2 regions of the Macrococcus equipercicus genome follow, and region 1 is predicted to be linked to the other one. Evidence: riboswitches for the same ligand, from Rfam matches in the RefSeq annotation. Region 1 holds a riboswitch; the other holds the start of a gene.
What was found. A riboswitch is a leader RNA that binds a small molecule or an ion and turns the genes downstream of it on or off. The one in region 1 is predicted to bind lysine.
Positions count from the first base shown of each region.

Region 1 (7,712 bases):
ACCATCCATCTTCGGTTTTTGTTCCACTGTAGCGATATCTTTACACTCATCAGCAAATTTCTCAAGCACTCGCTGACCAAATTCCTTATGCGTGATTGCACGACCTCTGAAGCGGATAGATACTTTAACTTTATCGTTCTTCTCAAGGAATTTACGACCGTTTTTCAACTTCGTATTAAAGTCATTATCTTCAATGGTCGGGCTTAATCTGATTTCTTTGACAACAACAATCTTCTGATTTTTACGTGCTTCTTTTTCTTTCTTCTGCTGTTCGAACTTGAACTTACCGTAGTCCATGATCTTAGCAACAGGCGGTTTAGCGGTCGGCGCAACTAGTACGACGTCCAAATTCACACGTTCAGCGATTTCAAGGGCTTCGAACTTAGTCTTTACACCCAGCTGTTCTCCATCATGTCCGATTAATCGAAGTTCTCTTGCACGGATTTTGTCATTGATTTGCGTTTGATCTTTAGCTATGATTGACACCTCCTATTGGATTTACTCGACGAACAAAAAAAACGCGGGTGCACAAGGCACCCGCAAGACATGTTTAATCATGTTATTTTACCCTGTAACGGCTCGTGGCGTCTTCAGGGTGAGAAGCGGGATGCTTCTACTTGTCCGTTTCGTATTCAACAGACTAAAGTATAACAGGATTAATGACGTATGTCAAACATTAATTTTTTCGTATTCGCTCATATCGTGGGACTGTGATAAGTCGACTTGTGTCAGTGGAATCTTCTTCGTTTTATATTTCAGTTTATGATAGAAGTAGAAGAACAGAAATACCGGGATTCCCATGTAAGTGATCAGGACAGACTTCCATTCAAACTTACCGCCGGTCACAAGATCCACATCCTGCCCCAAAATAACGAGCAGACAGAGCGCAAAGGCAAATAACGGGCCGAACGGGAACAGTTTCGCGCGGTATTTCAGTACAGATAAGTCTTTGTTCTGAGCGTAAAACGCGCGTCTGAAACGGTAATGGCTGACCGCTATACCGAGCCAGGCGATGAAGCCGGTCATCCCGCTTGCAGCGACGATATATTCATAGGCACCGTTAGCAAGGCGCTCGACCAGGAAGATCAGAATCACTACTACAAATGTTGCGAGCAGACTTGGAATCGGCACACCCTGCTTATTCACTGCTGAGAATTTCTTTGAGGCCAGACCGTCTTTACCCATGGCATACAGCATACGTGTCGATGCATACATCCCTGAGTTACCTGCTGACAGGATCGATGTCAGGATGACCGCGTTCATGAATGATGCGGCAAACGCAAGACCTGCATTCTCGAACACAAGCGTAAACGGTGATTTCGCGATATCATCTCCGCCCATCAAGTTCGGGTTGGTGTAAGGGATGATCAGACCGATGATCAGAATCGCGAGAATATAGAAAATCAGAATACGCCAGAACACCTGGTTGATCGCCTTCGGAATAGTTTTCTCCGGCTCTTCTGATTCACCGGCCGTGATGCCGACAAGCTCTGTCCCCTGGAAGCTGAATCCTGCCACAAGGAATACGCCGAGAATGGTCAGGAACGACTGCGTCATATTCTGTCCGAGAAACGGCGCATCTCCCGCTGTAAAGTTTGAGAAGCCGATATACTCGCCGCCGAGAATACCGAAGATCGTCAAGAGGCCGATTCCGATGAATAAAATAACTGTCACTACTTTGACGAGGGCGAACCAGTATTCGCTCTCGCCGTACACTTTCACGCTGAGTGTATTCAGACCGAAAATTATCGCAAGGAACACAAGGCTCCATGCCCATGCCGGCATGAAGTCAAAGACACTCCAGTACTTGATGACGGAACTTGCGATACTGACATCAGCGGCGACCGTGATCACCCAGTTGAACCAGTAGTTCCAGCCGAGGGCAAAGCCGAGGGACGGATCAACAAAGCGCGTTGCATAAGTTGAGAATGACCCTGAAATCGGCAGGTAGGTCGCCATCTCACCAAGACTTGTCATCAGGAAGAAGACCATAAGACCGATGACGGCGAATGCAAGCAGCGCACCGCCTGGACCTGCTTCCCTTATAGCACCGCCTGAGGTCATAAACAGGCCGGTGCCGATACAGCCGCCGATTGCGATCATCGAGATATGCCGGGGCTTTAATTTACGTTGTACTTCTGTATTACTCATATGTCACCTCTCGTCACACAAAAAGAGGTGCACATCCATAGATGCACACCAATATATTGGTTTAAGTAGCGCATCACGGATGTGACAGTCTGACATATCTTCTACGTCAGCCCAGCAGCTCCTTGTTATCATCAGGAGTCACTTCGGCAATGTCACCTTTCGTCCTGCGTCATTTACGTGATACCGTATCTGCAGAGTTACTCATCTTCATTGCAACCTCTACCTCTTTTTGAGGAATATTATATTTTGTTCTACTATACCGTATTAATTACGGTTTCACAACTATTTTTTCAGGCGGATTTCGTCGATGAGCTGCCAGATGAATTCATCGCGCTCCATCGTCAATGATTCTTTCTTGCCGTACTGACGGACATTGACTTCATTATTCTCCACTTCTTTATCGCCGACAACCACCTGATAAGGCACTTTGTTCATCTGCGCCTCACGAATCTTGTAGCCCATCTTCTCCTCACGGTCATCGATATGACAGCGCACGCCCTGTGACTTCAGTTCGTCATACAGCGCTCTCGCATAGTCGTAATGCACTTCGTTCGATACCGGGATGATCTCCAGCTGATTCGGCGCAAGCCAAGTTGGATAAGCGCCTTTATATTCCTCAGTCAGGAAGGCAACGAAGCGTTCCATCGTTGAGATAACACCGCGGTGGATGACGACCGGGCGATGTTCAGCCCCGTCGCTGCCGACATAAGTCAGGTCAAAGCGTTCAGGCAGCAGGAAGTCAAGCTGTACAGTCGATAATGTCTCTTCCTTGCCGAGTGCTGTCTTCACCTGCACATCAAGCTTCGGACCGTAGAATGCCGCTTCACCCGGCGCTTCCTCATAATCAAGTCCCATCTCATCCACTGCTTCTTTCAGCATGCGCTGTGCACGTTCCCACATCTCATCATCCTGGAAGTATTTCTCTGTGTCTTCCGGATCGCGGTAAGACAGGCGGAACTTATAGTCCTTGAACTTGAAGTCTTCATAGACATCAATGACGAGCTGCACGACACGCTTGAACTCATCCTTGATCTGATCCGGACGGACGAAGATATGGGCATCATTCAAAGTCATGCCGCGGACACGCTGCAGCCCTGATACAGCGCCGCTTGCTTCGTAACGGTGCATTGTACCAAGTTCTGCGATACGGATCGGCAGTTCACGGTAGCTGTGCTTCGCGTTTTTGTAGATCATCATATGGTGCGGACAGTTCATCGGACGCAGCACGAGTGACTCGTTATCCATCTCCATCACAGGGAACATATCTTCCTGGTAGTGATCCCAGTGACCGGACGTCTTATACAGATCGACTGACCCCATGACCGGTGTGTATACGTGGTCATAGCCGAGTGCGACTTCTTTGTCGACGATATAACGTTCCAGCTCGCGGCGGATCGTTGCACCATTCGGCAGCCAGAGCGGCAGACCGGCACCGATCAATGGGTTAGTCGCGAATAAATTCAGCTCTTTACCGATCTTGCGGTGGTCGCGCTCTTTGCGTTCCTCAAGAACCTGCAGATGTGCTTTCAGTGCTTTCTTGTCAAAGAAGGCAGTGCCGTAAATACGCTGCAGCATCTTGTTGTTCGCGTCACCGCGCCAGTAAGCGCCTGCAGTAGATAACAATTTGAACTCCTTGATCTTCGCTGTTGACGGTACATGGACACCGCGGCACAGGTCAGTGAATTCACCTTGAGAATATAATGTCACGTTCTCGTCTGCTGGAATCGCATCGATCAGTTCCTGTTTGTACGGATCATCTTTGAACACTTCTTTCGCCTCGTCACGTGAGACGACGCGGCGTTCAATCGCGATGTTCTCTCCGACAATTTGACGCATCGTCTTCTCGATATCCGCTAAATCTTCACTCGAAACTTTATGGTCAGTATCAAAGTCATAGTAGAAGCCTTCCTCAATGACCGGCCCGACACCAAAATGGACATTGCCATAGAGACGCTTCAGGGCCTGTGCCATCAGATGAGCCGTTGAATGGCGAAGGACTTCGATACCTTCTTTAGATTCCGGTGTAATGATTTCGATATCGCCGTCAGTCTCAAGCTGTGTGGACAGGTCCACCAGCTGACCATTGAACTTACCGGCCAGTGCCTTCTTCTTCAGCCCCGGACTGATTGAACCTGCGATCTCTTCTGTTGTCACACCGCTGTCAAACACTTTCTCATTACCGTCCGGAAATTTAATATTGATTTCGCTCATCATGAACACTCCTTTAAATGATTGATTATTTATGAATACAAAAAGACCCCATCCCAAAAGGGACGGAGTCTTCCGTGGTACCACCCTAATCGCCTTGCGGCAACTCTGCATAAGATAACGGTCTTGAGCCGGGCATCGTTTAAATGCCAATAGAAAAAGGGAGTAATGATGCTGCGCTCAGCCGGACTCACACCATCCTCCGGCTCGCTTGATAAGACATCAGCATCATCTTGTCCTCTTATTGTTAAATATTATAGTTCTATTATACACTGACTATTCTATTTTTCAAGAACGGCGATAATTTTTTCCGGACAGCTGATAAGGATCGCTCAGCGCATGAATCCGCTCCATCATCCGGAGCGCCTTTGTCTGCTCGACACCGTTCCTTGTGTTGGAGAAATGATGTTCAAGTTCATCCAGGTTGAAGTTCGACGAAAAGAACGTCGGCAGCTGGTTCATCATACGGTGATGCAGCAGCGGGCCGAGCACTTCATCGCGGACCCACGGCGTCAAATCTTCCGCGCCGATGTCATCGAGCATGAGCACCGGGCTTTTTCTGACACGGTCAAGCTTCTGCTCAAATGTATTGTCACTGAAGCCTGATTTCAGCTCGCGGATGAATTCAGGCACGTAGAAGATTGTCGTATACACATGCTTCTCTTTCAGCTGGTTGGCTATCGCTCCTAGAATGAAAGACTTGCCGGTGCCGAAGCTGCCGTGGATATACATGCCTTTCGCGGGCCTGCCTGCCGCGATATCGTTGCAGATCTGCATCGCCTGTCTGACGATGTTCAGCCGTTCAGTCGTCTCAAGGTCGACCGCATTGATTTTGGCGTTCAATATTTCATAAGGGACGTGCATCGCTGTCACATATTCCTTCATCTTCACTTCTTCTTCGTGGACTTTCTTGTTCGGACATGGTGTATAAGCGATTCTGATACGCTTGTCTTCGACATAAAGAACAGGCGTATGACCTTTGACGAAGTTGATGCACGTGCCATAGCTCTCACAGCGGTCGCACATTTTGGACTGGTCCTTATATTCCTGAAGGATTGATAAGTCCTTATCGATCATCTCGTCCGTCACGTCCGGATGCTCCATTAGAAACGCTCTGATTTCCGCATGGTTCAGCGTCTCCTCTTTCACTTTTGCAATACGTGCTTCGATACCCGGATTGTCTCTTAAAAATGCGCTGAATGGCTTCATCGTTCATCCTCCTTCCAGAAGTTTTTCAGTTCTTCTTCCAGCTTGCGCTTCTCTGCTTCAAGCGCCTGGTCTGTCTCTACTGCGACCGGTGCACTTCCTTCTTTCATCTGACTGACCCAGGCCGGCGTCTTCTCATACGACGGGCGCGTGCGTCTCGGCTTCTGCTCTGATTGACGTTCCGCCTGCTGTTTCTGCAGCTTCTTCACATGATCGTACGCCTGCCTGCTTGATTCGAACTTCAGCTTCTTCCAGTTCGAGGCAATTTCTTCGATGTAACTTTGCGGCAGCTGCATATCATGAGTAAACATCACATACTGCAGCAAAATATTGATGACACCAAACGGCAGCTTCTCCCGTTCCACGATCGACTCGATCATGCGCTTCTGTCTAGCTGTCGGCTCCGACTTGCTGGTCGATGCGAGCATCGCGACCGGACTTGTCGTGTCCATCATCTCAAACCATGACAGCTGTGTCTTATCCTCTACTTCATCAGGCTGCCGTGCTTCAGTGAGCGCAGGCAGGTTGCCTTCGTGCTCCAGCTGATAGAAATCACGGGCGTTTTTCCGCAGTTCTTCATGGGAAATCGTCTGGTCGGCGCTTAACGAGCGGAGAATGATGCGCCGCATCTCTGTCGGCGCGATATCATACAGCACAGACAGCTGGGTGATTAAATCACGCGTTGCTTTCGGCAGCTGTTCCCGCGTAATCAGATTCTGGTTGAGCAGCATTTCGAGCAGGTCGAAGTCGAACGTCTGCTGATGGACCGGGATGCCTAATGAGTCATTCGTCTTGATGATCGTCTCATTGCCTTTGAAAATCCCGGCATCCGGCTCTTTCGGTGTCCCGAAGACATCCATGTAGTTTTTGGAGACATCGCGGTAATCCGTTAAGTCGATCGTATCCGTGCAGAAATGCTTTTTCAGCTGGTGGAACCGCTCTTTGCCGACGACTTGAAACAGAAAGACCGACAGCATCGGATCGTTGAAAAACTGGGCAGGCATGACCGGGCTGATCAGCTTATAGACAAAGCACTGCGCTTCCCCGGTCTTCAAAAACGTCTTCAGCAGCCCGATAGCTTCCAGCCGTTCACGCAGCTGTTCAAAATGGCTTAAGTTCATCTTCAGTTCGTTCAATATTAAATAATGGGTCTCCGGTTCTGACACTTGCCGTCCATTGATGAACTGGCTTAAATACTGATAGACCGCTATACTTTCAAGGCCGATCAGCGGAATGTACAGCCGCTTCAGCACATCTTCTGACAGCGGTGACTGCACATAGTTTGTATGGACGATAAATGAATCAGCCGGTCTTAACCCGGAAAAATAATGCACATCAACACCTACTTCTTGTCTTTATCATTTAATATCCCCTGCATAGTGCTCAGCAGCTGATCCACATCTTTGAACTCCTTGTAAACCGATGCGAAACGAACATAAGATACTTGGTCAAGCTTCATCAGCTCATCCATGACCCGTTCCCCGATATCGACAGAAGATATTTCGTTCTTCCCGCTTTCACGCAGCTGAAATTCAATTTCGTTCGTGATTTTTTCCAGGTCGTCAAACGCAACCGGCCGCTTTTCGCTCGCTCTGACAAGGCCGCCGAGCACTTTGTCACGGTTGAATGCCTGTCTTGTGCCGTCTTTCTTGACGACAATCAAAGGCGCGAGTTCAATCCGTTCAAACGTCGTGAACCGTGCACCACACTGCTCGCACTCACGGCGCCGTCTAATAGCGGTCAAGTCATCTGCATGTCTGGAATCCACAACTTTGGACTGATTATAACTGCATTTCGGACATCTCAAGACATTCACCTCATTCATTGTTATCATCTTATTATACATGATTCACGAACAGTTAAAAACCGTTATAACAACATTAAACGGGGTATAAATGACCAAGGAGGCATCCATATGAGACCTGAACTACTGGAACTTGAGAAATTTGAAGAAGGCAACCCCGTCAACAAAGAGCGGGATAAATTCAACAGAAGAAATGAGGCACTGCTCTATCATAACGACCCGGTCGGCGTGCTGTTCATCGGCGACTCCATCACCGCCTACTGGGACCTTGACAGCTACTTTGAACTGACTAACGGCAAACGGATCATCAACCGCGGTATTTCCAACGACCGGTCGATGTACT
Region 1 is NZ_CP073809.1:1,453,247-1,460,958, forward strand. It holds gene infC (translation initiation factor IF-3) at 1-486, opposite strand, end outside; ribosomal protein L20 leader region at 507-625, opposite strand; gene KFV11_RS07580 (amino acid permease) at 670-2,151, opposite strand; lysine riboswitch at 2,210-2,381, opposite strand; gene thrS (threonine--tRNA ligase) at 2,434-4,362, opposite strand; gene dnaI (primosomal protein DnaI) at 4,648-5,568, opposite strand; gene dnaB (replicative helicase loading/DNA remodeling protein DnaB) at 5,565-6,899, opposite strand; gene nrdR (transcriptional regulator NrdR) at 6,908-7,372, opposite strand; gene KFV11_RS07605 (GDSL-type esterase/lipase family protein) at 7,481-7,712, shown strand, end outside.

Region 2 (7,712 bases), 330 kb from region 1:
TTCTGCGGTGGTGCTTCTCAGTCAGCTCTATATCAAAGTTCTGGAGCAGCGGGACACTGTACTTGATGATTTCAGTCAAAATATGGACGCCGTAGCTCATATTCGCACTGAAGAAAACAGGGAGTTCTGCTGCCCGGTCGTGCAGTGCCTGGATGATATTTTCCTTTTGACCGGTTGTCGCCATCACAATAGGCAGCTGCGCCTTGCTGATCAAAGCCAGTGACAGTTCAGGATGGGAGAAGTCAATGATGACATCCGCATCCGGCCAGTCACTCTCCACTGAATAGGCGGGGTAGGGGTAATCGTTCTGGCGGTTGACAATAATACCGGTGATGACATGACCACGTTCTTCAGCAAGTTTGGCGACGCGTACGTTCATGGCGCCGTAGCCGGCGAGCAGAATTCTCATAGTATCCCGTCCTTCAGCTGCTGATACATATGGATAACAGCTTTAGTTTCATGTGGCGGCAGGGCGACAAGCGGTAATCTAAGACTGCCGTCTGCAAAGCCTAAGTAAGTGACGAGCGCTTTAATCGGCATCGGATTGATATCGATATTCAGCGCTTCAATCAACGGGCTGACGCCTGCATACAGATCGCCTGCTTGAGATGGATCCTGCTGATACACTTCGTAGATCGTCTGAAACTCTTTCGGTACCGCATTGGCAGCTACAGAGATAATGCCGTCGCCGCCGTGATCCAGGAATTCGATGAAGGAGTCATCGTTGCCGCTGTATAGAGCGAAATCGTCAGGAACAAGACTTTTCACTGCTTCAAAGTACTGCATATCGCCTGTCGCATCTTTTAACGCGGCGATATGCGGGTGAGCAGCCAGTTCCTTCACTGTCTCAGGCTCAATCGTCACGTTCGTGCGCGACGGTACATTGTAAAGAATCACCGGCAGTTCGACCGCATCAGCGATAGCTGTGAAATGAGCGATTAATCCGCGCTGATTGGTTTTATTGTAGTAAGGGGTGATGAGCATGATCCCGTCTGCGCCCGCTGCTTTCACATTTAATGACTGCTGGATGGACGCCTGAGTATCATTGGTGCCTGAGCCGACATAGACCGGTACACGGCCGGCAGTGACTTTCACCGCTGTCTCGACAAGTCTGATTTGTTCTTCTTTCGTCAATGTGGAGCCTTCACCCGTCGTGCCGTTGACAAACAGCGCTTTAATATCGTTAGTGAGCAGAAACTCAATATGGCGTTCGAATGTATCATAATCTACGACACCTTCTTTGAACGGGGTCGTGATAGCAACCGCTGTACCATGAAACAGTTTAGACATGAGATTCACTCCTTATCGTATGAAGCTGCTCGAGAATCTGTACAGCGTTCAGCGCTGCACCTTTCAGTAAATTATCAGCTGTACACCAAATATGGAAGGTGTTCGGCAGTGACTCGTCGCTGCGGATGCGGCCGACGAACACTTCATCGCGGTCTGTGGAATGGATGGCCATCGGATATGCATTATTTTTGACGTCATCGACAACGACAATACCTGGTGCCGCAGCAAGTACGTCTCTGATCTCTTCAACAGTCGCCGGCGTGCTTAATGTGACGTTGATAGCGACGCTGTGGCTGTCCTGGACAGGAATCCGGACACAAGTCGCTGTAACTTTCAGTTCAGGCAGCTGCAGAATCTTCTTCGTCTCATCGATCATCTTCTGTTCTTCCTTAGTGTAGCCGTCGTCCTGGAAGACATCAATATGAGGCAGCGCATTGTTGTAGATAGGGTGAGGGTAGTTGGTCGGTGCGATCCCTTTCTCTCCGTTTGCCAGATCGTTCCTGCCTGCAATACCTGACCCCGATACCGCCTGATAAGTCGTATAGCTGACACGCTCAAGTCCGAAGCGGTCGGCCAGCGGTTTCAGCGGGACGACGGACTGAATCGTTGAACAGTTAGGGTTGGCAATGATTGTACGGTTGGACTGAGGACGGTTCACCTCAGGGACAATGAGGTCAATATCTCCCTCCATTCTGAAGGCACTTGAATTGTCGATCACTGTCGCGCCGCTCTGTTCGAATAGGGGTGAGAATTTCAGCGATGTCCCGCCGCCTGCACTCATCAGCACATAATCAAACGGTTCAGCCGCTGCTTCTGCTGTCAGTTCCCGGACGGTATAAGTCTGTCCTTTGAACATGACTTCAGTGCCGGCTGACTTTTTTGAGGAGAATAATGTCAGTTCACTGAAAGGAATGTTTTTTCTGTCTAATACTTCGAGCATTTTAGAGCCGACAAGTCCTGTCGCTCCGACTACTGCTAATCTATACATGTGGTTTCCTCCTAAAGTTCAAATGCTTGACACAGCTGTTCTACTGCAAGCTGGCCGTTTTCATGGTTGACGACATAGGAAATGCTGATTTCCGACGTCGTGACCTGATAAAAGTTGATATTGTGGTTGAGCAGCGTCATAAATACTTTAGATGCGACGCCGGACATATCTCTCATGCCGGAACCGATCACTGACACTTTGACGTAGTTTTCCTCAACGTTATAGACGAGGGAAGGGAACCGGCCGATCAGTCCGCTGAAAATCTCATTGATCTGATTGACATCTGTATCTTTCATTGTGAACGACAGCTGCAGGCCGTCGCTGTTGACGATCTGTGAAATCATATCAACATTGATCTCTCCCTGCTCAAGCCGTATAAACAGCTCCTCCAGCAAGTTTCTGTCATACATCGGATAGCTGAGGGTCACGTAGTTCATATCTTTATCGAGGGCGACCCCGGTCACTGCTTTCTTCTCGAGTATATCTTCTTTCGGCATGATCCATGTTCCTTTCTCATCTGATAGTGTTTTACCGAGATAAATCGGGATGTTATAGTTTTTCGCGATTTCAACGCTTCTCGTCTCCAGCACGCCGGCACCGAGCGCGCTCATCTCCATCATTTCTTCGAAGCTCACAACGTCAAGCCGCTTCGCCGCCGGATACAGCCGCGGGTCTGTGCTGTAGACGCCGGCGACATCTGTATAGATCTCACACGGTGCTGCAAGCGCTGACGCGATGGCCACCGCTGTTGTGTCACTGCCGCCGCGGCCGAGCGTCGTAATCTCTCCGCGCTCATTGATGCCCTGGAAGCCGGCTACGACTAGTACATCGTGTGACTCGAAGTTTCTGTTGAGTACTTCCGCTTCGATATCCTGGATTTTGCTTTTCATATGATGGCCCATTGTCTTGATACCTGCCTGGAATCCGGTCAGCGCCTTGACGCTGACACCCAGTTCATGGAGCACAATGGCGAGATAGGAGATGGTCTGCTGTTCACCCGTCGTAAGCAGCAGAGCCAGATTCTCCTCATTCGGCTTAGCCGATAACATGCCGACATTCTCAAGGAGCACGTCCGTCGTCTTGCCCATGGCGGAGACGACAACAACCAGCTGTTCATCATTGTTGACGCGGTCTTTCAAATAATTCCCGATATTCTTGATCTTCTCAAAGTCAGCGACAGATGTACCGCCGAACTTCAATACGCTTCTCTTTGTAACCACAAGTCTGCCTCCTATGGCATCTATAAACAAAAAAACAAGTCCGCGTGCGGACTTGTTTATCTATTTACAAGTGATGCACTCCATTATTATCAAATAATGACAGATTCCTAGCTCTTAACCTGTGAATCCAACCGGGGCACTGCTGCAACAGCGACTCCGATTTCGGCATCTCACCCTTTCAGTAAAGCATTTGCAGATACGAACTTTACTTACTTATGATTGATGCGCCTCATCTCTAACTATTCAATTGTTGGTTTTATTATACATAAAGCGAATTAATTTGTATAGTGTATTTATAATTGTTTGAAAATTTGTTGCGTTACTGCGATAAATAATTCTGAAAAGAGGGTTAAAAATGAAGAGCACTATCGATGACAAAGAGCGGCTCAGTTATAAAGAGTCAAAAACGAATCCTTTAACGGACCCACTGAACAACGGGGCAGGGAATCTGCTGGATACGAAAAGCACCGGAATTCTCCTGGTGATCGTCCTCATCGGCTCACTGCTCGGCTGGCTTATTGTCAGCTGAAAAAGGTCGTGCCGCATGATGCGGCACGACCTTTATGATTATTTCAGTACGCCCTGCTCTTTCAAGTACTCTTCATATGAGATTTCTTTAGAGAGTCCACCCGGTACATTCAGATCGATGACACGGTTGGCGATTGTATTGATGAATTCAAAGTCATAAGAAGTGAAGATGATAGAACCTTTGAATGCCTTCAAGCCGTCATTGACAGCAGTGATGCTCTCTAAGTCCAGATGGTTCGTCGGTTCATCAAGCAGCAGCACATTGGCAGATGACAGCATCATCTTGCTCAGCATACAGCGGACCTTTTCTCCCCCGGACAATACTTTCGCTTTCTTGCGGACTTCTTCACCGGAGAACAGCATACGGCCGAGGAATCCACGCAGGAACGTCTCTGTCTGTTCCTCAGGTGGTGCGTACTGACGCAGCCATTCTACAAGGTCGATGTTCTTCTCGTCAAAGAACTCTGAATTATCTTTCGGCAGGTAAGACTGGGAAGTCGTGACGCCCCATTTATAGCTTCCTTCATCCGGCTCCATTTCACCTGCAAGGATTTTAAGGAGTGTGGATTTCGCGATCTCTGAATCACCGACAAGAACTGCTTTGTCGTTCGGGTTCATCGTGAATGACAAGTTATCGAGGACTTTCACACCGTCGATAGATTTAGACAGCCCCTGAACCTGCAGCAGTTCATTGCCGATCTCACGTTCCGGCTTGAAGTTGACGAATGGATACTTACGCGATGACGGCTGGATGTCATCCAGCTCGATCTTCTCGAGCATCTTCTTACGGCTTGTCGCCTGCTTGGATTTCGATGCGTTCGCACTGAAGCGGGCAACGAAGTCCTGCAGCTCCTTGATTTTCTCTTCCTTCTTCTTGTTTGAATCCTGCAGCATCTGCTGTGCGAGCTGGCTTGACTGATACCAGAAATCATAGTTGCCGACATAGACTTTAATCTTACCGTAGTCAAGGTCAGCGATATGCGTACAGACGTTGTTCAGGAAGTGACGGTCATGGGACACGACGATGACTGTGTTGTCGAAGTTGATCAGGAAGTCCTCAAGCCAGCTGATGGCCGGGATATCAAGACCGTTTGTCGGCTCGTCAAGCAGCAGGACATCCGGCTCACCGAACAATGCCTGCGCAAGCAGCACTTTGATCTTCTGGTTGTTTTCTAGCTCGGACATCGTTTTGTCATGGAACTCATCTTTAATACCGAGTCCTGACAATAACACTTGCGCATCGCTTTCAGCAGTCCAGCCGCCCATCTCACCGAACTCACCTTCAAGTTCAGCGGCACGCATGCCGTCCTCATCGTTGAAGTCAGGCTTCATGTAGATCTCATTCTTCTCATTCATGACGGACCAGAGGCGTTCGTTACCGCGAAGCACAACATCCAGTACACGCTCATCTTCATAGGCGAAGTGGTCCTGTTTTAAAACTGATAAACGTTCATCTTTGCCAAGCGAGACGTGACCTGTCTGTGAATCCAGTTCGCCGGAGAGGATTTTCAGGAAAGTTGATTTCCCGGCACCATTGGCACCGATCAGGCCGTAGCAGTTGCCGGGCGTGAATTTAATATTAACGTCTTCAAATAATTTGCGGTCGCCGAAACGAAGACTGACATTAGATACTTGTAACATAACATTCTCCTTAATATTTGTTTTCCGCTCAAAATTATAACATATTTCATCATACGCTTATACTTTAATTATTATGAGGTGTTATAATATGAGAAAAAGAACTAAAGGAGTACGTATGGAAAACAATGAAAAACGCCTGTCAGGCAGCATTGACTTTTTGAAGGTCATTGGTCTTGAAGGTTCGACTTACAAGCTTGCTGGACCGAACAATGAAAGTGTGAAGTTGAATGCCTCTGAGATTGAGGAAGGGGATGAGCTGGAGATCGGTGAGGACTACAGCTTCTTCGTCTATCCCGGCCGTACAGGAGAACTGTTTGCGACGCAGAACATGCCGGTCATCTCGACGAATAAATATGACTGGGTGAAAGTCATCAAGAAAGACCGGGACGGTGTTACGGTCGATATTGGCCTGCCGAGGGAGATCATCATCCCGTGGGAGGACCTGCCGAAAGTGAAGGATGTCTGGCCGGAGAACGGCGATGAGCTGTTCTGTACGCTGCGCGTCGATAAAAATGACCAGATTTATGCCCGTCTGGCGAGTGAGACGGTTGTCACAAGTCTCTACACACCGGCAGAGGAAAGCGTGCTGCACACGACGATTGAGGCCTATCCTTATCGTCTCCTGCGCATCGGCACATTCCTGCTGTCAAAAGAGGGCTATAAGATCTTTGTCCATGAGTCAGAACGGAAAGAAGAGCCGCGGCTCGGCGAGAAAGTCGCTGTACGCATCATCGGTCATAAGGAGAACGGCGAACTGAACGGATCGTTCCTGCCGCTTGCCCATGTCCGGATGGATGATGACAGTGAGATGATCTTAAGCATGCTGGATGAATACAGCGGTGAACTGCCGTTCTCAGATAAATCTGACCCGGAAGCCGTTCGTGAAGTGTTCAAGATGAGCAAAGCGAGCTTTAAGCGAGCTTTAGGAAAGTTATATAAAGAAAAGAAAATTCGTATTGAACAAGACAAAATCATAAAGTTATAATGAAAGGAGAATCATCAGCTGATGATTCTTTTTTATATTGAAACCGATTACAAAAAATGAATCACTATTCAATTTTTATTTGAATTTTCTAAATTCTTTGATATAGTAAATTTATAAACATGATGAGGTGTTGCACGTGCATGAAGATTTACAGAGCAGATTGATTCAGTCTGCATTGATATTGTTTGAGGAGAACGGCTTCAAAAATACGACGGTCAACAGTATCGTCATTCACAGCGGCTCGTCGAAAGGCGGCTTTTATCATCATTTCAAGTCAAAAGATGAACTGCTGTACCGCATTCATGAAAGCTTCATCAATCATGTCAATCGCCTGGTAGATGAACTGGAGCAGAAAGACCTTCCGCCGGCAGAGAAACTGGATTATATTTTGACGCATTTCATTTTTGTCTATGACCATTATAAGGCGCATATCACTGTTTTCAATGACGAGAACAAGTATCTGGCTGATGAGTACAAGACAGAGATCGTTGCTTCGAGACGCAAGTTCAAATCTGCCATAGAGACTATCATTATCGAGGGTCAGGCGGCAGATGTTTTCACAAAGGACATCCATCCGACAGTGATCACGATGTCAATACTCGGCATGGTCAACTGGATGTACACGTGGTATAAGCCGGACGGCAGGAAGTCGCTCGAGGACATCGCCGAAGAAATGAAGATTTTCGTGTTCAACGCTTTAAGAAGTCATTCTTAAAGTTTTTACTTTAGTCATTAGAGACCGAATGGTCGGTTTTTAATAGATAACAATTATTTAAGGGGTGCTTGTAATGAATTTCGAGTTATCAGAAGAACAGCAGATGATTAAGAAGATGACAAGAGATTTTGCAGAGGAGGTCATCCGTCCACGCGCCATAGCAATCGATGAGACAGCAACGATGGACGTCGATATCTTCAGACAGATGGGGGAACTGGGCCTGTTCGGCATTCCGTTTTCTGAGGAATACGGCGGTTCTGACGGCGGCACGCTCAGCTACTGTCTTGCTGTCGAGGAGATCGGTCGTGTGTGCGGCGGTACGGGGCTCAGCTATGCTGCCAATGT
Region 2 is NZ_CP073809.1:1,127,216-1,134,927, reverse strand. It holds gene dapB (4-hydroxy-tetrahydrodipicolinate reductase) at 1-409, opposite strand, end outside; gene dapA (4-hydroxy-tetrahydrodipicolinate synthase) at 406-1,290, opposite strand; gene KFV11_RS05780 (aspartate-semialdehyde dehydrogenase) at 1,283-2,278, opposite strand; gene KFV11_RS05775 (aspartate kinase) at 2,290-3,498, opposite strand; lysine riboswitch at 3,564-3,739, opposite strand; gene KFV11_RS05770 (hypothetical protein) at 3,854-4,027, shown strand; gene KFV11_RS05765 (ABC-F family ATP-binding cassette domain-containing protein) at 4,066-5,667, opposite strand; gene KFV11_RS05760 (CvfB family protein) at 5,783-6,652, shown strand; gene KFV11_RS05755 (TetR/AcrR family transcriptional regulator) at 6,789-7,367, shown strand; gene KFV11_RS05750 (acyl-CoA dehydrogenase family protein) at 7,441-7,712, shown strand, end outside.
Region 2: linked by a shared signal. The riboswitch ahead of KFV11_RS05775 (aspartate kinase) and the one ahead of KFV11_RS07580 (amino acid permease) in region 1 are both predicted to bind lysine.